Regions from separate parts of the Colwellia sp. KS18-150 genome, predicted to be linked through region 1. Evidence: predicted binding sites of a transcription regulator. Region 1 holds the regulator's gene; each other region holds the start of a gene.

Region 1 (6,178 bases):
AGGTATTTAATATGGCTAAGATTGCTAACTGACTTAATATACCTTCAAACATACTCGAAACAGCAACTGCCATTAATGCTGTTATTAGATTGACGCCAAGCCATAATGAACGTTGTTTGGTACTTTTTACTACTGGCGCAAAGGTATCAGCTTCATCATCTAAACCCGCCATACTCATCATTGAGTGCTCTGCGTCTTCACGGATTATATCAATAACATCATCGATAGTTATACGACCCAGTAAGTGGCCTTTTTGATCGACAACAGGAGCAGAAAACCAATCATGGCGCTCAAACAATTGTGCAACGTCTTGTTCACTCATATCCGCTTGGACTGCTTCAACCTCGGCATCAATCAAACTAGAAATGATCACTTCAGGTTTAGCGGTAATAATGGCAGCTAAGGAGACGGCACCAATAAAATGATTATTGCGATCAACCACATAAAAAGAATCGGTTGCTTCAGGTAGCTCAGCTTTTAAGCGCAAATAACGCAATACTACATCCACAGTCACTTCTGGACGTATGGTGATGGTATCGGTATTCATGATACCGCCAGCAGTATCCTCTTCATAAGATAACGCTGTTTCTATGCGACTTCTATCCTGAGAGTCCATCGAGTTGAGAACTTCTTGATAGTCGCTGTCAGGTAGAGTACGTAGTACTTCGGCGATATCATCGACATCCATGCCTTCAGCAGCAGCGGCTAGCTTCTCAGGTCGCATGCCCTTAAGAATGCCTTTACGTACCTCTTCACTAAGCTCTTCTAATACTTCACCGTGAAATTCAGCGTCGATGAGTTGCCATAAAACAAGACGGTTTTTGGCAGGGGAAGATTCGAGAATTAATGCTAAATCGTATGCTGGTAACTCTTGTAGAAGTTTTCGAACATAAACAAACATACCATCACCAAGAGCTTCATTAACTTGGTGGAGTCTTTGTTGTATATCTTCTTGCTCTGTTAGCTCTGACATAACGGTTTAATCTATTGGTTATTATTCGAGAAAAGTTTTGCAGATGTTCACTAGCAATTAAATGTTAACCCAATTGCTATGACAAGATAAGTTTATCGCAACTTAGTGGTTTTATCAGCTTTTTTATATATTTATAAAGATATTGTCGTGTGTAATTTAATTCAAAAAACTGCACTTTACTCTGATTCATCAAACTTGTCACAAATCAACTGGCTAATCGCAGTTAACGCTTGCTCAGCATCTTGACCTTGGGCAGTTACCTTAACGATTTTTCCTTGGCCACCAGCAAGTAGCATAATGGCCATAATGCTATTAGCATCAGCACTTTTACCTTCTAATTCAAGGGATATTTGAGCAGTGAAGTTTTGGCATAACTGAGCTAGCTTAGTGGCGGCACGTGCGTGCAATCCTAGCTTGTTTATGATGGTTAATTCTTTAGATATAATGTTACTCATAAGTGTTAGCTACTCTTACTTTTTTCTATATCTCTATGGTGAGTTTGTACATCTTTTTGTTCTTTTCTAAAGTTACTGGCCAGTAGCTCTGCAATATAAACTGATCTGTGTTTTCCACCTGTACAGCCTATTGCTATGGTGACATAGCTACGATTATTGCGCTCTAAATGTGGTAACCAAGTCATCATGAAACTGTTAATTTGCCAAATAAATTTTGTCACTATAGGTTGGCTAGCAAGAAAGTCTTTTACTGGCTGCTCTAAGCCTGTATGGGCTTTTAACTCTTTTTCCCAAAAAGGGTTAGGTAAAAAACGGGCATCAAAAACATAATCGGCATCAGCTGGGATGCCATGCTTAAACCCGAAAGATTCAAATACTAGCACCATGGCACCGGTTTTCTTGCCTAGAATTCTTTCTCTCACTAAATCGGCTAATTGATGTGGACTCAGTTGACTAGTGTTTATGTATAAATCAGCACGAGTAGAAATAGGAGATAATAGTTTCTTTTCTAAGGCAATCGCCTGATCTAACGGAATATTTTCTTTTATTAATGGATGTAATCGACGAGTTTCACTAAAGCGTCTTGTGAGATCTTTATCATCGGCATCTAAAAATAAAGTGGTGACTTCTACCGCATTAGGTAAATAGTTAATAATATCAGGGATATCTTTAGGATCATTAGGTAAGTTACGTACATCTAGACTCACAGCAACGGTTTCATAATCGTTTATCACGGTATGAGTTAATGCTGGCAATAAATTAATAGGGATGTTGTCAACGCAATAATAGCCTAAATCTTCCAATACTCTTAAAGCTACAGATTTACCTGAGCCTGAGCGGCCACTAACAATTATAAGTTTCATAGGTGATGTCTCGAGTTACTAGATATTAGTATTGAGAAGTACAAGCAACTCGTTACCTTTGATCTGCAATCTTATGTGTATATTAAATTAGGTTCTAATGATAATTTTTTATTATTACAATCACTTAAGTGCTGTTTCAATAATATTTACCAAATGATAATTATGTGCTGGTAAATTAATGTGCCTGCTGAATTAAGTTAAATAATGTTTGCTTATTGATACACTTTCTCACTTGTTTCGCAGTTTTTCGCTCACTAAATAATTTAGCAATACTCTGCAAAGTTTCTAAATGCGCTTGGGTACTGTCTTGAGGTACAAAAAGACAAATAAAGATATCGACAGGTTTGTTATCTATAGCATCGAATTCTATGGCTTTTTCTGTCGTCAATAATACCGCAACGGCTTTATCTGAATTCTTTAATTTACCATGAGGAATAGCAATACCATTACCAATACCAGTACTGCCCATCTTTTCTCGATTAAGTAAGCTGTCTAATAAAATAGTACTGTCACTCTCACCTAATTCATGGGCGGCAAGCTGACACAATGTTTCTAGAATGCGTTTTTTACTGCTAGCTGGAACTGCACAAGCTGTGCAGTCCAGTGTTAAGATATCTTGTAAAGTCATAATAGGTTGAACGAAGTTTAATGATTGGCAATTTTGCCTTTATATTTGAGTACTTGACGATCTAATTTATCAACTAAAGTATCGATTGAAGCATACATATCAGTGTTAACGGCTGAAGCATGAACTTCGCTGCCATTTAAATGCACTGTTGCTTCTGCTTTTTGGTTTAACTTTTCTACGGTAAGAACAACGTAAACGTTGTTTATGTGATCAAAATGTCGCTCTAATTTAGCAAACTTAGTATTAACATATTCGCGTAAAGAGGCTGTAACTTCTACATGGTGGCCAGTAAGGTTAATTTGCATAAGCGTGATCCTTAATAAGTTAAATTTACAATAAACTTTTACGTTGGTTAGACGGTGGAATAGACAATGATTCTCGATATTTGGCTATAGTACGTCTGGCTACATTAATTCCCTGCTCGGCTAATAAATCAGCCATCTTACTATCACTTAGCGGTTTAGCAGGTGTTTCCGCCAAAATGAGCTTTTTAATGAGTGAACGTATGGCAGTTGATGAACATTCACCACCATTCTCAGTACTCACATGACTTGAAAAGAAATATTTTAATTCAAAAATACCTCTTGGGGTGTGCATGTACTTCTGAGTGGTTACTCTAGAAATAGTTGATTCATGCATATCTACCGCTTCGGCTATATCGTTTAGTACCATGGGGCGCATTGCTTCTGCACCATGTTCTAAAAAGCCTTGTTGACGCTGTACAATACAATTCGAGACTTTTAATAAAGTGTCATTACGTGACTCTAAACTTTTTATAAACCATTTAGCTTCTTGTAAATTTGAGCGAATGAACTGCCCATCATCACTTGATGATTTTGTCGTTTTGGTCATGGCGGCATATTGCTGATTAATCGACAATTTTGGTGCAGTATCAGGATTTAACTCGACTATCCAACGACCATTTTTTTTCTCTACAGAAACATCAGGAATAACGTATTGATCATCACCTTGAACGACGGCATCACCAGGACGAGGGTTTAACGTTTGAATTAAACGCATCACTTCTCGAAGTTGATCTTCTTTAAGTTTGGTTTTACGCATTAATTGGCGGTAGTCTCGATTACCCAGTAAGTTAATATGCTCACTAATGATGTGCTTACTTTCTTTTAGGTAAGGGGTATCGTCATCAAATTGATTTAATTGAATGGTAAGACAATCTGCGATAGATTGGGCAGCTACACCTATAGGGTCAAAAACATTAATACGTTTTAATACAGCTTCTACTTCATCTAGCTCTAGCCCTTCAATACCTACACTCTCTAAGATATCATCACAAGAAACGGTTAAGTAACCAGCATCATCAACCGCTTCAATAATCGCAATAGCTACGGCTCTATCAGTATCTGTAAAAGGGGTTAATTCCATTTGCCATAATAAGTGATCTTGAATGGAATCAGTCGTTTCACCTTGATATGTATAATCTTCAGAAGGGCTACTCACTGCGCCGGTATTGGATGTTCCCGCACTATAACTTTCTTCCCAAGTGGTATCGATATTTAATTCTTCTGGAATATCATTTTGCGCTAAAGCTTCCGTGGTAGTTATCTCGTCAATAGTTGCACTGGCATCTTCGCTGCCTTCAACAGTCGCCTGTTCAGTGTTATCCGTTGTTGATGAAAACGCTTCTTCTAGCTTTTCATTATTACTGTCACTATTTTCGTTAGTGTCGCTAGGAGTATTTTCATTAACTTCTAACAGCGGATTACTTTCAAGGACTTCTTGAATTTCTTGCTGAAGTTCTAACGTCGAGAGCTGCAAAAGCTTGATCGCTTGTTGCAGTTGCGGCGTCATGGTAAGTTGTTGTCCTATTCGGAGCTGCAGTGATGGACGCATTTAGTTTTGATCTTATCCTGTTTTTTTGTTTATATTATTTACTTTGGATTATAGCTTAATTTGCTAAGTACATTAGTTACTATAGCGTGAATTGCTCACCAAGGTATACATCTCTTACTTTTTGATTCGCTAGAATTTGATCCGCATCACCTTGAGCAATAATTTCACCATGGCTAACTATATAAGCATGCTCACAAACATCCAAGGTTTCTCTGACATTATGATCAGTAATTAAGATACCTATGCCACGTTCTTTAAGATGAATAATGATCTTTTTTATATCCCCTACTGAAATAGGATCAACGCCAGCAAAAGGTTCGTCTAATAAAATAAATTGTGGTTCAGCAGCTAGCGCACGCGCTATTTCGACTCTTCTTCTTTCGCCGCCTGATAAACTCATGCCTAAATTATCTTTGATATGGCAAATATTAAATTCTTCGAGCAAGTGTTCAAGCTTTTCTTGTTTTTGACCTTCATCAAGGTGTTTACGAGTTTGTAAAATAGCCATGATGTTTTCAGTAACCGTCAGTTTTCTAAAAATAGACGCTTCTTGAGGTAAATAACCGATCCCACGTCTCGCTCGTTCATGCATAGGCGCTAACGTAACATCTTCATTATTTAATATTATTTGACCGTTATCGTTAGGTACTAAACCAACAATCATATAAAAAGAGGTGGTTTTACCGGCACCATTTGGTCCTAATAAACCTACTATTTGGCCAGTATTGACACTCAGGCTAACATTCTTAACCACTTGCCGGCTTTTATATGACTTCGAAAGGCCATCTGCGGTTAGTGTTGCTGTTTCCATATTACTCATTTTGTTAGTCATTATTATTGTCTTTATTGGTTTTCTTCTCTGCTTCAGACTTCTCTTTTTGCGCTTTAATTTGTGCAGGCTGTAGAATAGTGGTGACTGAGTTCTCACTGCTACTTTCAGCTTCAAGCTTTTCATTTAAGGTATTGTAAGTGATGATTTCACCAGTCACTTTACTACCCGCTTGTTTTACTTGCGCATTGCCTGAAACCGTAATGAGGTATTGATCAGGCTGATATTTAATTTCATCTGCTTGTAAGCTGATTAAACTGCCATCTTCTAATTGTTGCTGAAAAAGGGCAGGTTTACCTTTGGCAAGGTAAGTATCGAATTTATCACCTGTTGTTGCATCAACTTTACTAAAAACTTGAACAATATCAGCCGTGATAGCAATGGAGCCTTGGCTGATACTAACATTTTCGAGATAACTAGCAATTTTATTCTTTAAATCAGCACTTTGGCGATTTGATTTTATTGTGATTTCTTGAGTTAGGTCTTTCTTTGCGGCGTGAGCAGAGCCTACAACACTAAGTAATCCGCTGGCGATTAGTATACTAATGCCGAGAGTTTTTATTTGAGTTATCGTGC
Region 2 (6,178 bases), on a different contig from region 1:
TTTCTTCTGGCATAAGATAAGTAATATCTTGAGCAAATCCAACCACTTCTGCCAGTAAGTCACCATGAATAGTTTCGACTAAACATTGGCTGCCAACATGCGCTTTAACGCCAACGGCTTCTAAAGTTAGTCCCACCACCCGCACTAAGCGGCCAGCCACACTTTCTTTAAAAGGATGAACAAAGCGTTGACTGTTTTTAAGTCGTTCACTAATGCGTGCACTATCTACCATGACTTACCTTTTTAAAATTACTAAAGCGCGAACAAGTTCCCGCCTACACTTTTTGCATCAAGGCTATTGATGTAAAGCATCTTGCAAAAATGACTCCAATACTTGTTTCAAACGCGATTTCATCTGTAAATCAATATTTGAAGTACTGTTTTCAATTTGACAACTACCTGGAGTGAGTTGAGGTGCTGGCAAAAGGTGCCAACCACTTTCTTTAAGATGTTGTTCACCAAATTGTTGTGCTACTAATTTGATGTCATCTGGGTGTAAGTGAATTTGTGTTTGTGCTTCATTACTTGGCAGGACTTTAATGCCAGTACTGATTGCCGCCATCAAAATATCTGGATTTGTTTTGGCTTCTTGTAATACCACGGCTTCTGTAAGCTGTACCACTAAATTAAGTAGTTGCTCTTCAACATTTTTTTCAACACTTGCTAGCGGTTTATCAAGCTGTTCAATTAAACCTTGCCAGTGAGCGCTTAAATTATCTATGGTTTCTTTACCTGCGGCGAGCCCTTGCTCTGTGCCTACTTCGATTCCTTGATTTGTACCTTCTGTTAGCCCTTCGCTCTTGCCTTCTTCGTATCCTTTGGCAAAACCTTCTTCTTTACCTTGATTAAAACCTTCTTCATGTGCCGCTTGTCTTATGGCTTCAATTTCTTCAGCGGTAAGGGGCTGTACTTCAAGCTCTTCTTCTTCAGGTGGCTCATATTGCCAATTTGTTTTTTTACCTAACGCATTAGTATGCTGTTCTTCTTGTGCTGTTGGCTTAGATTCAACATTAGGCAGTGCCCAGACATCAGAGTCTTGTTGGTCTGCTTTAATGATACGAATAGGTGATTTGTTCATGTTAATTTACTCAATACTGCTAAACATCAAAATAATACCAGAGCATATAAGCTTATAAGAACTCATCGCCGCCGCCGCCGCCGCCAAGCATAATTTCACCTGCATCAGATAATCGACGCGCGATAGAAAGAATTTCTTTTTGTGCCGCTTCTACTTCACTGATCCTTACAGGCCCCATAGCTTCTAAATCATCCGCTAACATTTCGGCAGCACGTTTAGACATATTGCCTAATATTTTCTCTTTCAGGGCATCATCAGTCCCCTTAATAGCTTTCATTAAGGCATCTTGTTGTACTTCACGTAAAATAGCCTGCATGCCTCTATCATCAACATCCGCCAAGTTTTCAAAGACAAACATTAAGTCTTGAATTTGTTGACTCATTTCTTCATCACTTTCACGGATAGCATCCATCAACATACCTTCTACATTAGTATCAAGGTAGTTCATAATGTCCGCTGCTGCTTTCAAGCCGCCCATCTTCGCAGCTTGCGCACCTGCTTGGCCAGCAAACTGTTTCTCCATGATTTCATTTAATTCTTGTAGTGCCGCTGGTTGTACTTCTTCTAAATTGGCAATACGCATCATTAAGTCTAAACGAACTTTTTCAGTAAATTGCCCTACAATTTCAGCGGATTGCTCTGGCTCTAAATAAGATAAAACTATGGTTTGAATTTGAGGATGTTCATTACGAATAATATTAGCTACTTGTTTAGAGTCCATCCACTTCAATGAATCTAAACCTTTAGCACCACCACCCATAACAATTTGGTCAATCAAATTCCCTGCTTTATCTTCACCTAATGCCGCGGTTAAGGCTTTACGCACAAATTCTTCACTTTGGAAACCAATAGTAGAGAAGTTTTGTATTTCATGAATAAACTGCTTGTGAACAGCCGTTATTTTTTCTTGAGTAAAATCTTCCATCGCCGCCATAACCGTACCGACTTGCTGTACTTGCTTTGGCTCAAGATGTTTTAATATTTGCGCAGCATCTTCTTCAGATAAACTTAACAGTAAAATACCTGCTTTTTCAGCGCCTTCTAACTTATCTACATCAAAGCCTGATGGTGCTGCAGTTAATTCAGCAACTTCTTGGGTTTCATCACTCATCTTCGTTCAACCAACTTTTAACTACTTGCGACGACAATTCTGGCTCATTTGCTACTAAGGCACGAACCGCTTTTAATACATCTTCATCTCGGTGCAGATCAGGTAATTGTAAACTACCATCTGGGGCGAAACCAACATTACCAGCATCAAATTCAGAGGTAAGCATATCCATAGTTTCATCACCTAAATCAATATGACTATCCAGTGACTTATCACCATAGTCTTCAGGCGTACTGTCTGGGTAAATTAAGCGTTTCAGCATTGGGCGAACAACGGCTAGAATAAGCACAATAATCACCAAAGCTCCCATCACTAATTTTAGCACCTTCATAAACCAAGGTTGCTCCCAGATAGGAACTTCTGCAACTGCGCCAAAATCAGAACGACTAAATGGAATAGTAATAACTTCTAGGATATCACCACGCTGTAAATCAAAGCCGATACTTCCTTGCAATAAACGGCGTATGGCTGCAATTTCTACTTCAGATCTAGGTGCTTTGCTCGCACTCGCTGTTTGTACATTTTCACTATCCCCCTCTACAGGGGCTGGAGTTGCACCATCAACATAATCTAAAGCGACAGAAACACTGACTTTTCTAATAATACCGGCCTGCTGCTTCGTATGGCTTATAGCTTCATCGAGTTCATAATTTTTAGTGGACTCACTGTGTTTTCTACTCGGCATAGCTTTATGTTGGCCTGTGGTAGCATCTTCTGGAATACTTGACTCTAACGGAGGCTGGTTGGTTAATGCGCCAGGGATTCCCCCTAATGCGCCACCGATAGTGTTATCTTCTACTTTCATTTCACTGCGCAGTGCTGGTAAATCAGAGTTATACCTGCGCGCTGTTTCTTCTGTATGTGTGAAATCCATAGTGACATCAACTTGAGCAGTATAATTACCTAAGCCAACAACAGGAATCAAAATACTATCGATTTTATCTCGATACTCTTGTTCACGTTTTTGTTCAATTTCAAATTCACCACGAGAACGTGATGAAATGGAGTCTTGTGAGCCAGAGTTAAGTAAGCGACCATTTTGATCGGTAACCGTAACTCGATTCGGACTTAACCCTTGTACTGCTGAGGCAACAATATCCACCACAGCATCCACTTCTTCTGCAGATAATAAGCGACCACGTCGTAGCGTTAATACCACAGTTGCCGATGGATTCTTTTCACGGCGAGCAAAAATATTTTCTTTTGGGATGGCTAGTAAGACCTTGGCACGAGAAATACTTTGCAATTGCTCAATAGTTTTGCCTAACCTTTGCTCACGACCGTATTTTAATCGCTCTTGCTCCATTCTTTGGCTGACACCAAAGCCCATGTCCTTCATCAATACGTCTTCACCCTGAGAAGGCTCACTGTTTAAACCTTCACGGGCAAGTAATAATTTAATGTTCTGGTATTCGTCTGTTGGTACTGAAATAGTGTTGTTTTCTTGACGATAATCCACTTTATTGGCATCAAGAAAATCCATTGTTTTGATAAGTTGCTCGGTGGGTAATTTAGATAAAAAACGGTAATCTGGCTCATTGGCTAAAATAATGACAAATACCGCGATAGCCAAACAAATGGATAAAGCCACAACTAAGGTTATTTGACGTAAAATATCAACATTACCTAATGTGGCAGAAAAGCCTGATTTTTGCTCTTGCATGGCACCATTGTCACCTGAATCGCTGGCAATCATATCTGTGCCACCATCAGTTGCTACCATTGTATTTGTGTCAGCCACTTAACTTCTCCACTACTACTTATTTTTAAATTGTTACTTTAGATTTTATTAACTCACATTTAAGAGTGAATAAACCATCAAGAGCAAGGCGCTTGAATGATGAATAGCTTGCCTATTGAGAATGAAAGCAACGAAGCTATTATTGGTTTAGGCCGCTTAAATTAAACTGGCATGCTCATAATTTCTTTATAGGCCTCAACAAATTTATTTCTTACTTGCACGGTTGCATCTAACGCAATACCTGATTTACTTGAAGCGATCATCACTTCTGCCAAAGTCACGTTACGATCCCCCATTTCAAACGCCATTTTTTTAGCGCCGGTATCTTGTTGTAAATCATTAACCGTTTTTAATGCATCGGTGAGTAAATCGCCAAAATTATTCGTTGATTGATTAACTTCTCTTGGCGCATTTACGGCTTGTAAGTCACCACCCACAGCAGGAATTTTACTGCCTGTAGCTTGAGATGACATACTTTGCATTTGAGCAAATAAAGAATTTGTGTTGATATCCATGATGGGCTCACTTGTGTCAATTTTTTGCTTATTAAAGCTTTTAACAACCTATTAATGGTAATAGTGCAAGCATGGTGCCAAAAGGACAGTTTCAACTAGGATGAGCGCTATGCCAGACAAGAGAGCTTGCCGACTGCATAAAAAAGCCACAAGTATTAATGTACCTGTGGCTTGAGGGATTATTCTTTTATTGATTACGCGGGAATTTGAATGCCAGAGTCTCGCATACGGGCTATTTTATAACGTAAGGTCCTTGGACTTATTCCTAAACGCTCAGCAACCTCTTTTCTACTACCGTGACAGGCCTGCAAGGTATCAAGAATAATTTGATGCTCTTGTAGCTTTAATTCACTGCCTAACTTGTCATCAGGTATTGCTTGCTGATCAACCTGACTGACATCTGCGGTCTCAAAGTTTTCAATCAACAAATCTTGCGCATCAATGATTTGATTATTATGTAAAATAAGCGCACGCTGAATAACATTATCTAGTTCGCGAACGTTACCAGGCCAACTGTACGCTTTTAACTTACTACGTGCAGCGGGACTAAACTCAGCAACTTGCTCGCCACTTTTTTGACAGTAACACTCAACCAAATGTTGCGCTAAAGGTAAGATATCATCAACCCGCTCAGCCAAAGGTAACCAAGTTAATGGAAATACATTTAAGCGATAATACAAATCTTCTCTAAAGTCACCTTTACTTACTGCGTCTTTTAAATCCCTATTACTTGTGGCAATAACACGAACATCTAAATTAATCGTTTTTCTACCACCTAAACGCTCTACTTCACGCTCTTGTAATACTCGCAGAATTTTTGCTTGTAAGCCTAAATCCATCTCGGTAATTTCATCGAGTAAAATAGTACCACCTTGGGCTTGTTCAAATTTACCAGGACAAGCTTGAATCGCCCCTGTAAATGCGCCTTTTTCATAGCCAAATAATGTCGCCTCAAGCATATTCTCAGGAATAGCGGCACAATTTATCGCCACAAATGGCTGTTTTGCTCGTGGTGAATTGTTATGCACATATTGCGATAACACTTCTTTACCTGAGCCACTAGGTCCAAGTACCATCACAGAGGCTTCAGTAGTTGCGACTTTTCTTGCTAAATTAAGCAGTTCGATACTGCGTTTATCGGCAACAATTGGAGAGTTACTATTGACAGAAGACGGTGGAATATATTGGCTCACCATATTCAATAACACTTCTGGAGCAAATGGTTTAGCAATATAATTACAAGCGCCATCTTTCATAGCTTGTACGGCATCATCGATGGTGCCGTAAGCGGTCATCAGCAATACCGGCATATTCGGTAACTGACTTTTTATACTTTTTAACAGTGATAAACCAGACATGCCGCCCATTTGTACATCACTGATCACCAAATCTACTTTATGATTTTTAAGTAACAAGAGTGCCGCTTCAGCTGAGTCGGCTTCAACACACTGATAATTGGATAAACTTAAGGTATCAATTAAGGCTTCTCGTAAGCCAGCATCATCCTCAACGACTAAGATCTTATGATGGTTCATTCTATTTCTCCTCGTTTAACGCTGGCCAACTGCGGTAACTTCAGGCAAAAGTGTGCTCCTTGTCCTGCTTGGCTAAGGTAACTAACTTCTCCCTGATGCGCCTCAAGTACCGACTTAACCACAGACAAGCCAAGACCAGTGCCTTTGGAACTCGAGGTATAAAACGGTTCAAAAATTTTATCAACTATCGCTAAATCA
Region 3 (6,178 bases), 320 kb from region 1:
GAGTGAGCAACCGTAAAACCAGTGATAGTATAAAATAGCTTTTTACGAGTACCTGAAATATAAACCAAACAAGCGACAAATAATAAGTGATCTAAACCGATGAGAATATGCTCTATGCCCAGCTCGATATAAGTCATCATAGTACTGAAAGTGGTTAAGGGAATTATTTTTTGTATTTCGTAACTGGGTTTATCCGCGTTAAGTACCGTGGTTAAAGTTTCTTGATTGCTGCCAATAACTCGAACAAGTACATCGCCCGATGAACGTTCGATATTATCAATGGCCAGTGTCATGCCAGACAAACCTGCAGCTCGCTGGAAGTGACTATATTCTATATAAGCATTATTGATAATGTGCTTTCTTGTTAACCCCACTTGTTTACTTTGCTCAGGTAAAACAAAGCTGATTTCTTCTTTCTTGCCATTTTTTAACGGTACTTTCCAAACAACATCAAAAGCGGTATCACTGGTAGCGGTAACGGTTAAAGAAGCCGGTCTCATGTCATCAGCAAAAACAGCACTACAAAAAAGAGTGAAAAAAGCTAACAACAAGGTTAGTGGTGGTAGTACTTTTAGCTTAGTCAATGTGATCATTGTACTACGTCGCCTACCGATGCAGGCTCTTGCTCTATGGTATAAATTTTGAGTAGCTCTTCTTCAAAGTTGGCTTTCGCACGTTGTAAATTATCATATTGCCAATCCGTTAATACTTTTGGCTTTACGGACTCAAACGTTTTACTGCTCGCGGGTATTTTTTGCTCTACCAATACAAAGTGAACACCATAGGATGATTTTATTGGGCCTGACCATTGTGATAATGGCGCAATGGATAATTGTTCACTAAAATTTGCACCGAAAGCTCGATCAATTTGTATCGTGCTTTTTTGGCTAAGCTGGTAAGGCAGTAACTTTACCTCACCCTGTGGTGCTTTTCCTTGTGCAATAAGTGCCTGTTGCTGAGATATCTTTTGTTGTAATTCATCTTCAGCGCCATCAGTAGATAAATGGATTTGTTGAAAACTAAACACGGGTTGATTTTTGTATTTATCAATATGCTGTAGATAATATTGCTTTAATTCACGGGTGTCAGGCTCTTTCGTGGTGGCGTGATCTTCAATCAAAAATTCTATTTTTTGTCGTAAGCGCCTATCAATCACTTTATCGCCTAAGTCCATATTGAGTGCGCGAGCTTCACGAATATACATTTCATTAATGGCGTAATGACGTGTGGCATTTTCTAACTCTTTAGCTAAAGGCGATCGGCTCCAACGGGTAATAAAGCTTTGCTTTATTTGTTCTATACGCCCTTGGCTAACGAAAATTGTGTTGGGGTTTGACTCTTCAGCGTTAAATTGTTTAAAGAGAAAAAATAAAATAATGGCGATAACTAAAAAGTGAACCAGTGGCTCGGTGATAAATTTTTTAAGCATAGTATGACGAGTAATATATTAGAGACGAAAAATACGAATGTACGCTATAGCGGGTAGAAAATAAAACCCCTGACAGTCATTGGTTGTCAGGGGAAATATCTTAGTTAATACTTATTTAGCTGAATACCAAATTGGAGAGCTATAAGCTCGCTCTTGACCAACTAATTCTGCTTCTTTAGGTAATACTGCACCTAGTCTTACTTTATCGTAAAGTACCCAGCGCGGTGTTGGTATTTCAATAACACGGGTGTAGTAGAACGACGACTCATTTTTATCAAAATCAGGGTCAGTCCACACGGTTGATAATTGTGCATCGCCTATGCTGTTGCTCCACGTTGCGGTTTTAAGATCGACAGTATTGCCAACTGCTTTTTTCACTCGACCAGACTTATCAATTTTACGACCATCTGATACAGCAACATCATAAACACGTTCATGTAATTTACCTTTGGCATCTAACCAACCTTTGACAATTTGGATGCGATCAAGATAGGCGCTTTTAGGGTCGCGCATTGCATAAACCATAAATGAAGGGGATTTATTCGATTTTTGCTTAACAAGATCGCCCCCCATAGGAACTCCTTTTGCGTAGCCGACTTTAGCAGGATCGTTTGCCAGTAAATCTTTTTGGTTATAATCCCAACCACCAAAAAAACGTACCGTCATACGTGGCCCTGTTGTTCCGTATGTTTCTTTACGCTTCATGGCATCAAATAAAGCACCTCGAGTATTCTCATGCGCCCATATACCGGTATAACCTGAAGCAACTAATTTATAGCCTTCAAAGGTACCTAGCTTAGAGGATACAAATGGGTGATTAATGCGATCTTGAGAAGGCTCCACACTGGTTGATTTACCAAAAAAGTTATCTTCATCGGCCGTAGCTAATGAGGTATGACTGTCTGTCGCGCCACCAAAGCCAAACTTATACGGATTAACTCCTAGTTTCTTCTCTAACAACAAACCTTGCTTAAGGGCTTCACGCGCATATTCGCCTTTTAGCATGTCAGGTTTTTTAAGTTCAGATATATCTAAGTTACCAACATCCCAAGTTTCGTAATCAGCAAACTCATCTTTAGGTGATAAATAAGGGTGAGCTTCACCATCACCTTTTATTTGAGTAATTTCGTAATGGGGTTCCCATTTAGCTCTAAGTTTTACGTAGTTTTTGTCAACCACGCCACCTGCATAAGTGCCTTCAGTTGGGAACATCCAACCATTTGATAAATTACCATTGTGTGCAAATGAAAATGCTTGACCACCATGTTTATTTTCATAGGTTTCTAACCACTGATAAAGGGCTAATGGATCTGTACTGCCCAGTGGCGGTTGAGTGGTTAATGGTTCAACTTGTAGCGCTTTATCGGCATTGTCACGTAAAATTACATTACGGTGTAAGTTGAACCCCTTAGGGACTGATGTCCATTCAAAACCAATAAAAGCGGTGAATAACCCCGGTTCATTGTGCTCTTCTGCGGCATTGACTATTGTTTTCCAAATACGGCCAAAAACCTCAGAGCCAGGGCTATAATCTTTAACAAGTTGCTTTGGTAGTGTCATTTGAGAAAAATTACTGATTAAGTCAAAAGCGGCCTCACCGGCGGCTTTACCACCTTTTTTAAACCCTTCGTGCCATTCTTTGCCTTTAGGGACTGCTAAGATGTTATCAGTACCTGCTTGAATATCCGTTGCGACACCCATCAAATCGGAATGATCGGTAACGATTAACCAGTCTAAAGGACGAGCAAGTTTTACGGGAATACCTTTGGCGGAGTTTACTTGTTCGCCGCGGGCTAGTCTGTAGGCATCATCAATACTAACTGTGTTACCAAATAAACCGGCATCAAGTGACAAGCCTGTATGAAGGTGAGAATCTCCCCAATAAACATTATTTGGCTGAGTACTATTTGCGTAAGGTGAGTACTTTTTATCTTGCTCGGATACCTTTGAAGCTAAAACCTGTTGGCTGCTTGCTAATAAGCACGCAATGCTAGCTACTTTTAGCACTGTTTTATATGGCATAACAATTCCTTGTATATAGATTAGTTATTCTAAAGTAGCATTAAAACTCAGATAATAAAAGAACACATTAATTGCATAAAGCACCAATTTGATGCAGGGCGTATTTATAGAGATTTTTTATTGATACTTAGCTAACCAGTCTAAAGTATGAGACCAAAGTACTTGCGACGTTCGACTAAAAAACTTCATATGACCAATTTCATTTAGATTATGATCTTGTGCTGTTAAGGTAAGTCGTTCAGCGCTAAATTTGGTAAATACTGATATCATGTCATCGACATTTTCATCGATGGCTATGAAGTCATCAACCGCATTAACCCACATTGAAGGCGTTACTAATTCATAGTATAAGTGTCTATTAATGGTTTTACCAAATGCTGTCTTCACATAGCCTTGGCCGTTACACCATTCTTGCCACTGCTTCGCTACTTCCTTAGGAAGTGGCTCTCCCATGCCTACCCAATCAGATTTTACATAACCAAACAGAGCATTTGATATCGGTATGAAAAAATTCATAAAAAAGTTTGCTTTTAGCCAGTGACGTTTTTTCATGTTTTTTAATCGTCCTGAAGAACAGGCAAAATTATAGATTGAGCTTAACTCTTTGGCGTTATGCATTAAACCAATAAGTTGACCGCCAGCGCTATGACCAATTAAATGATAACTTGAATCTGGAAATGAGCTCTTTAATGCTTCTAAGGCGGCTGGCATATCTTGCTCCCCCCAACATTGCAGCGATGCTTCGCAGTCTTTTATATTCCCATTTAAAGAGCCACCAATGCCTCTATTATCAAAAGTAATAACACCATAACCTTGCTCTGCAAAGTAGGACGCAAAATTGGCATAGAATTGTCTCTTTATACCCGTTGCAGGGCCAATTAATATGGCTGCCTTAGGGGCTTCACTCGGGGAATAGCAAGTGGCGGCCAGCTCAACTTGATCACTACATGTTATAGTTACATCTTTAGCGGAATAAAGTGTCATAGGATTAACTCATCATTGGGGGAGTTAATAAAATAGCAGTGGTCAAACCAGCTTGCAAGTATGAAAAAAAAGCACCAGCCAAAGGCATGGTGCTTTTTAAAAGAGTGGGGGCTCTTTTGAATCTATTTTAACTCATTATTTTCTAGCGCGACGTGCAGTTAAACCTAAAATACCTAAAGCAAATATAGCAAGAGTTGTTGGTTCAGGAATATCGTTACTTACATTACTTCTAACTACCCATACATCTGAGTTATTGTGAATTGAAGGGTTTGGCGCATAATTAACTATATAACGGCCTGTTCCATCACTATAATCACATTGATTCATATTTGAAAAATATGATGCAGCACATTTGAAGCTTGAAGAGGTACCAAAGTCAGCAGCGGTAGGTAAATCACGAAGAAAGTCAGCAGTTTCCGCTAGAGCCCATCCATATTGAGACTGAAAAAGAATATCTAGTTTATAATTGTCTAGGCCAGTTGATGCATCATCTGTAACAGCAGCTGCCCATGCCCAATCGTACTCACCAATAGTAATAAATAACTCATCAGGAACCTCTGCTTCTATTAGAGCAGCATTAGCTTTTAAAGATGTAAGTTGAGTAAGTAATAATGTGCAAAGAATAAATAGTAAATTTTTCATGTATGAGCTCACGGTTGATGAATTTGTATATATATATCTATAAGCATGGAGTGTGCCAATAATTTAACTGATTGATTTTTAGTGTTTTTATTTGTTTTGTAATTAAAAAAGGTAAAAGTTGTAAATAATACTGACAGAGAGACTACAATGGCGTTACGAAACCTTCAGGCACTTATATGCGTTAAATGATTATCCCATTTTAGTGTCGAAAAAGTTAAGGCAAGTTTTTCGGCTGACGGGTTAGAGTCAGCTTTTGTTGAAATTAAACGTCCCTTACCACTCGTGGCGTATATCTTGTCTAGGTGAGTTAAACCGGCGCCATCAGCAAATTTCTCATGGCTTAAGTATTCTCCTTTACTTAAAGACCAATAGGTAATTAAGTCAGCTCTTGGGCAGCTAATCGCAATCATATCTATACTATCATCGATGCAAACACTGGCGGTATATTGGTTCATTCGACGCCAAGTATTGTTGTTGGCGGTTAAATATTGCAATGCCCCTTCACCATGATGCGAGACTGCCAAAGGTACTAAATCATTTTTTGATCCCTGATACTGCAAACCAGCGATAACTTTACCTTGTTTACTTACTGCTAAATGTCGAATACTGAGCTTATGATTATCTAACGTGAATGAATCGGTTACTTTACCTGAAGTTATATTTAAATAGGCAAGGTTGGGTTCCATGGTTTCTATATTAAGCTTTTTACGTGGTATCTCTGGGTGTGTTTGAATTCCACCATTAGCGATAACAATGGATTTTCCATCTGGCATTAAACTTAGTTGATGTGGGCCAATGCCGCCGGAAGAAAACTGCTCAACAACTTGATAGTTTTGCGCATCTCGTAACACGATTAAGCCTTGACCTTTAGCGAAATCATTTTCACTGGTTAACAGTAAGTTATGCTTTGTAGAGACCACACCATGACCATAAAAATGTGAATGACTCTGTGACGTGATTTCATTAGTTATGGTGCCGGTATTAAAATCAACTTCGAGAATAAAAGTACCGGGGCGGCGAGCAAAAATTAACGCGTGCCCTGGTTTATCAGGTATCGCAATCGCATCATGACCACGTGCGGGCAATTTAACTTGATTGACA
Region 4 (6,178 bases), on a different contig from region 1:
GCATTATGCGTACTTGAAGCTGAAACCTTAGAAGAAGCGATTGAGATTATCAATGCTAATCCAAATGGCAACGGCACTTCTATTTTCACTTCTTCAGGTTGGAACGCACGTAAATTTGAAAATGAAATCGATGTCGGTCAGGTGGGTATAAATGTCCCTATTCCAGTACCAGTCGCATATTTTAGTTTTACTGGCTCACGTGGCTCTAAACTTGGCGATTTAGGTCCTAATGGTAAACAAGTGGTAAGTTTTTGGACCTATACTAAGTCGGTTACGGCACGTTGGTTTGAACCTGATCATCAAGATGGAACAAATATTCACACTACAATTAGCATGAAGTAGTACTACTGACTGCTTGTAACGTTAACATTATAGTTTTTAGTTACAAGCAGGCTTTTCTTATATACTTAGCGGCTTGCTTCTTTATAAAACACTAATGCTTTTTATAAAGCTTTGGTAATTCTCAATGGCATCAGGGTTGCCTTTAGTACGCTGACAGACACTTTTCTGATATTGAAAATTAAAGACATCAAACCATAAATCTAGCAAATGTGCATTATTATGCTCACCTGACATAGCTAAAACTCTTGCTGCCACTTCCGCAGTGGAAAATTGATGCGCTAATTCAGTTTTTCTTACTGTATAGCGAGAATTATCACCAACTGGCGTCTGTTCAAAAGAAGCTCCTGCTTGTTCGGTATCTAGATTAGTTTCAATAAGTACCTTAGGATCAAATGACACTACAGGAAACTTATCTAGGTATGGGCTTTTACGAAACATTTTTTTCGCTTCTCGCCAACTACCGTCCAACATGATAAATAATGGTCTCTTGCCCGTTTGACAATTAACCGCTTGGCTTTCTACTTGACGTCCATCTTGTACATACTCCTGTGGGAATACTACAAAGGGTTGCCACTTTTCATCATCAAGTACTGCTTGTAATTCATCATTTCTTGTCGTCCGCGACCATAAAAAGGCAAAAGTATCAGGAATTAAGTCGGCAATTAATTTCCCTGTGTTGCTAGGCTTAAGGACTTCAGTATCGTACATCAATAACAAAAATCCAGCATTAGTGTTTACCTGCCCTTTAGTTGGAGCCATATCACAGATACAAAATTGTTTTGCCAATTGGCATAAAGGACAGCGAATTACTCGTTGCCCTCGTGCTTTATAGGTTGTGGTACTTAAACTTTTACGAAAAAGGTGGAGTTGATGAACAGCGTGCATGTAATGAAATTTGCTAATGAACTAAAAAGGCCCAACAATGATAACATTGTCGAGCCTTTCCTTATATTTATATGTGATAGCATTTTTACCGAAATTTTTATCTAAATAGACAGTGATTACATTGCACTTCTGTCATCATGTTTTTTACCATGACCGTCATAGCTTGCTGAAATTACATCAATATCACTAAGTGAGTCGATGTTAGACTTCAACTCTTCCTCAAGTTGATCTATTTCAACCGCAGCTAAACAAAGCTTCTGTGCTTTTTCTTCTATCTGTTTAGCTCTTGATTCCATTTCATGTTCAATGTTTTCTCCAAAGTTTTCCATACGTGTTTCAAAAGTATCACTGTCTCCGCCAGAGAACATCATTTCTTGTCCTACAGCGACCATGATGCTGCCAATTGAACTCATTACTGCTTTTTCAACCGCTGACTCTATACGCTGTTCAAACTCTTTACCCAGTAACTCATCATTTTCTAAACCATCTTCACCAATAGTAAAACCGTGCTCTAAGGTAAAACGCTCTGTTACTTCATTACGGATATTTGATAATTCATAGGTTAGATCTTCTCCGACACTATTACCTTCACCTAAGAGCTCATTAAAAGCAAGATTAACCCCTTCAAGTGCTAGGTCAACGCCTTCAATAGCAACACTTCTTACTTCTGGTACCATAGCTTTAATACTTTTTGAATATTGACTCACTAAAGCTTGTTGCTGCTTGTTTAAATCGATTGATTTGCCGTCAACAATAAGGACTTCATCATGATTAATTTTATACAGTGTGTTTTTATTTTTTTCATTAAAAAACTCAATGCTTGCTTCGTTTATGGTTACACCCGCTTCTAACTCAACATTACAGCTATTATCATGAGCAGAGGCATTGGTTGATGCTAATAAGGCAATTAATGAAGTCGCTAGAAATGTTTTTTTAAATGCTTGAGTATTTTGTTGAGTTGTCATTGTTCTTCCCTTTAGTGATTTTTATTGAAATCAGTGGTTTCTTATGTTGTTATGAATAATATTACAAGAGCAGTGCCAACTTTATTTTCTATATTTTTCAGCTACATACAACAACCACTTGTTTTTAAAATAAATATAAAAGTCACTTTTTGGTTAAATTAACTAAATTATTGTTATTTTAATATCTAACGGTAATTTTGAGTATACTAGTTAGCTATATTGCATTTTAGCTAAACGAGATTGACATCGTTTAAATTCAAACGCTAACTGTGGGCTTTGATAAAGCTTAGACTTGCTGGAGGGTGCTAGAGTTGTTTTGTTTTTCTGAGATAGGTTAAGTTGAATCGATAACTCAGTTAACGCTATATCTGCTAGCAACTGTGCTTTATCCTCACAAAGCACAGTTGTTTAATTAGCTGTTGATATTGTTTTAACAATCTAAAGATTATTGCTTAAACAGCTAAATGGCGTACTTTAAAACTTCTTCCTTTCATTTTTCCATGGCTCAATTTTTTTAATGCCAGTTTTAGTACTTTTTTATTAACCGCTACGTAAGCCTTAATATCTAACACATTAATTTTACCTACATCAGCACCGTTAATATCACCAAGACCTTTAGCAGTAAGAGCGCCTAATATATCTCCAGGACGAACTTTTTGTTTTTTACCGCCATCTATTTGAATTGTGGCCATTTTTGCTTGTAATCTTGGTTGAGAAAGTAGTTCGCTATTAGGCAATAACTCGGCTTTAATCGTTTGTTCAAGCTCATCTTCAAGTAAACCTACTTTGTAACTTTCTTTATCACTAAAGATAGATAACGCTTTACCTGAGCTACCTGCACGGCCAGTACGACCAATTCGATGAATATGTACTTCACTATCATGAGCAATATGATAATTTATCACTACATCAAGCGAGTCAATATCTAAGCCTCGCGCTGCAACATCTGTCGCAACTAAAATAGACACACTTTTATTGGCAAAGCGAAGTAAGGTTTGATCTCTATCACGTTGCTCTAAATCACCATGTAATGCCAGTACACTAAAGCCATCGTTATGTAATCCCTGACAAACAGCCTGAACTTCTTTTTTGGTATTACAAAAAATGACAGTCGACTCTACTGGGTTTGCCATCAAAAGTAATCGCGTGGCCTCGAACCTTTCATCATTATCATCGACATGGTAAAAGTGTTGATTAATACTGCTTTTATCTTCATTAGCACTCACTTTAACCAAAACAGGATCTGTCATAATGCTTTCGCTGATCACTTTAATTTGTTTTGGGAAGGTAGCACTAAATAATAATGTTTGACGTTCAACCGGCGTACGCTCAATAATATTATCAAGTGCTGCTTCAAAGCCCATCTCTAACATACGATCAGCTTCATCAAGCACAAGTAAATTCAAATCATCAAGTTTTAATGTCCCTTTAATAACATGTTCTTCGATTCGCCCAGGGGTACCAACAATAATATGAGCACCATGCTCTAATGAACCAATTTGAGGGCCAAAAGGTGTACCGCCACAAAGAGTGAGTACTTTAATATTGTGAATTGTACGTGCAAGTTTTCGAATCTCTTTCGCCACTTGGTCCGCAAGCTCTCGAGTAGGACAAAGTACCAGAGACTGAATCCGAAATCGCTTAACTTGCAATTTTTCCAGCATAGCTAAACCAAAAGCAGCCGTTTTACCTGAGCCTGTTTTGCCTTGAGCAATAACATCTTTACCGGCAAGCATAGGAGGTAAGCTTTGCCCTTGAATTGGCGTCATTTTTTCATAGCCTAATGAAATCAAGTTTTTCAATAACTCTTGAGGTAACTTTAAAGATGAAAAATCTAGGTTAGTTTTTTGAGAATCCGTTGAAGAATGCAAGGTGTTACCTCTAATTGTAGCAAGACTTAAAGTGAAATTACTTTCATGAGAAAGTGATTGCGCGCATAATAACAGCAAATTTACCCGAGCCCTAATTTTAACTAACGATGACATTGAAATTTAATCCAAGTTTAGCCAAAGAATGGCAATCCCTGCACAGTAGTCATGAGAAATATGAACATGCTTCATTAATCATCAAACTCTTTAGTGTCGCTCTAACCGTTGTTGTTATGGTTTTGCTGCTACCTAAAGTTCTTGCAGTATGTCTTTTAGCTCTTTTATGGTTACAAGAAGGTATCTGGAAAACCTTTCAATCAAGAACCAGTTCCCGTATTGAAAAGATCGAGCAAGCAATCGAAAAAAGCCAATCGAATGAAAGTGATGAAACTCCATTTCAACATTATTGCCAATGGGCAGATAACCGACCATCTAGCGCTACATTGATTATTAGCTATATTAAAAGTGCTTTGCGTCCAACAGTAATGTACCCATATTTACCCTTAATGATATTAGCCATATTTTACTAGGGTCTGTAGAGCTTTCGGGATTTTATTTGCAGTAAAGATGACCCACAAACGGGGTCGAAGGATTCGGCTAACAGCGATTTTTTCATTGTTGAGTAATGTTTGCTTAGAATGACTAGGCAACACATTACTCGCCGCGAATGATACGCTTTTAGCACGAACAAAATTTAATCACGAAAGATCAACAGGCCCAACTTAAGAGAAAACAAAATGAATAGAAAAAAGAAGATCAACGAAACTTTGAAAAAAAAGCAGAAGAAGGCCAATGCAAAACTGCATAAAAGTAACAAGCCGAAATACATATCTAAAGCTGAACGTGAAAAACAAGCGCTAAAAGATAACCAAGAAGATAACTTAACTGAGTCCTAGATAGAAAATCAGCAATAAAAAAAGGCGATATAAATCGCCTTTTTTATTCACTTAAACCGAGTTCAGGTTAAGTAAGTTTAGTTTGTTGCCTCACCTTTTAACTTTTCACGCATACGCTGCACTATTAAGTAAAAGTATGGAACGAGTAAGGTACCAAATATAGTGGCGGCTATCATACCAGAGAGCACTGTAATACCTAACGATATACGGCTACCAGCACCAGCACCACTAGCAAAAACTAATGGTAAAACACCTAATACAAACGATAATGCTGTCATCAATACCGCTCGAAAACGCATTCTTGCGGCATTTAAAGCAGCATCAAAAATACTCTTACCTGCCGCTCTTTCTTCCATAGCAAACTCAACGATTAGAATAGCTGTTTTGGTGGACATTCCAATTAATAATACTAAGCCTACCTGGGCATAAATATTATTTGCCATACCAACAGTATATAAAGTCAGCATGGCCCCAAAGAGAGCTAATGGCACCGCTGCAATTACAGAAAATGGAATACTCCAACTTTCATACTGCGCAACTAGAAACAAATAAACAAATAAGATAGCTAAACCGAATAAGATAGGTGCTAAATTACCTGCTTCTATTTCTTGTTTAGATTGGCCAGACCATTCATAAATATAACCTTGTGGTAATGTACTTGCCATTTCTTGCATAACATCAATAGCCTGCCCTGATGAATAGCCTAAGGCTGCTTGTCCTGTGATACTAGCACTACGATACAAGTTAAAATGTTTAATGGTTGTAGGGCCTAATATTGGCGTTAATTTAGCGAGCGTTGTTAACGGCACCATATCATTATCTTTATTACGTACATAGTAATGGCTTAAATCTGAAGGTTCTTTCCTAAATTCTGTTTGCGCTTGAATAGTTACCTTATAGATTCGCCCAAATTGACTGAAATCATTGATATATAGTGAGCCTAATTGTGCTTGTAAGGTCATAAAGATATCTGATAATGATACACCTTGAGCTTTTGCTTTATTACGGTCTACTTCCAAAAAGTATTGAGGAACATTCGCTCTAAACGTACTAAACACACGATTTAGCTCAGGTCTTTGGTTAGCATCATAAATAAAGCCATTAAGAACTTCTGCTAACAACGCGGGATCACGTCCTTCACTATCTTGTAATTGAAACTCAAAACCAGAGCTAGTCCCTAAACCTGGAATAGGTGGCGGGTTAAATACCATAATTTGCGCTT

What was found. The regulator sigma-54, encoded in region 1, starts transcription at its own class of promoters, with help from an activator protein. The targets are predictions, from matches to a motif close to GTTGGCACGNNNNTNGNNT.
Positions count from the first base shown of each region.
Region 2: fliE (flagellar hook-basal body complex protein FliE) is a predicted target of sigma-54. The motif match lies at 4,509-4,527, and genes of this name have one in related genera.
Region 3: AC27IF_RS01115 (PEP-CTERM sorting domain-containing protein) is a predicted target of sigma-54. The motif match lies at 5,119-5,137, and genes of this name have one in related genera.
Region 4: AC27IF_RS11030 (DUF2884 family protein) is a predicted target of sigma-54. The motif match lies at 2,254-2,272, and genes of this name have one in related genera.

Region 1 is NZ_BAAJMC010000001.1:548,948-555,125, forward strand. It holds gene mgtE (magnesium transporter) at 1-973, opposite strand, end outside; gene AC27IF_RS02565 (HPr family phosphocarrier protein) at 1,150-1,428, opposite strand; gene rapZ (RNase adapter RapZ) at 1,434-2,291, opposite strand; gene AC27IF_RS02575 (PTS sugar transporter subunit IIA) at 2,467-2,919, opposite strand; gene hpf (ribosome hibernation promoting factor) at 2,937-3,224, opposite strand; gene AC27IF_RS02585 (RNA polymerase factor sigma-54) at 3,250-4,773, opposite strand; gene lptB (LPS export ABC transporter ATP-binding protein) at 4,853-5,584, opposite strand; gene lptA (lipopolysaccharide transport periplasmic protein LptA) at 5,598-6,178, opposite strand, start outside.
Region 2 is NZ_BAAJMC010000007.1:26,829-33,006, reverse strand. It holds gene fliI (flagellar protein export ATPase FliI) at 1-232, opposite strand, end outside; gene fliH (flagellar assembly protein FliH) at 296-1,078, opposite strand; gene fliG (flagellar motor switch protein FliG) at 1,131-2,189, opposite strand; gene fliF (flagellar basal-body MS-ring/collar protein FliF) at 2,182-3,912, opposite strand; gene fliE (flagellar hook-basal body complex protein FliE) at 4,092-4,445, opposite strand; gene AC27IF_RS10825 (sigma-54-dependent transcriptional regulator) at 4,640-5,980, opposite strand; gene AC27IF_RS10820 (sensor histidine kinase) at 5,977-6,178, opposite strand, start outside.
Region 3 is NZ_BAAJMC010000001.1:232,658-238,835, forward strand. It holds gene AC27IF_RS01095 (HupE/UreJ family protein) at 1-593, opposite strand, end outside; gene AC27IF_RS01100 (peptidyl-prolyl cis-trans isomerase) at 590-1,429, opposite strand; gene AC27IF_RS01105 (DUF3604 domain-containing protein) at 1,541-3,451, opposite strand; gene AC27IF_RS01110 (alpha/beta hydrolase family protein) at 3,569-4,435, opposite strand; gene AC27IF_RS01115 (PEP-CTERM sorting domain-containing protein) at 4,571-5,077, opposite strand; gene AC27IF_RS01120 (DUF1513 domain-containing protein) at 5,242-6,178, opposite strand, start outside.
Region 4 is NZ_BAAJMC010000007.1:64,584-70,761, reverse strand. It holds gene AC27IF_RS11040 (CoA-acylating methylmalonate-semialdehyde dehydrogenase) at 1-342, shown strand, start outside; gene AC27IF_RS11035 (tRNA-uridine aminocarboxypropyltransferase) at 424-1,227, opposite strand; gene AC27IF_RS11030 (DUF2884 family protein) at 1,344-2,192, opposite strand; gene dbpA (ATP-dependent RNA helicase DbpA) at 2,645-4,063, opposite strand; gene AC27IF_RS11020 (hypothetical protein) at 4,177-4,590, shown strand; gene AC27IF_RS11015 (DUF2986 domain-containing protein) at 4,798-4,956, shown strand; gene AC27IF_RS11010 (efflux RND transporter permease subunit) at 5,034-6,178, opposite strand, start outside.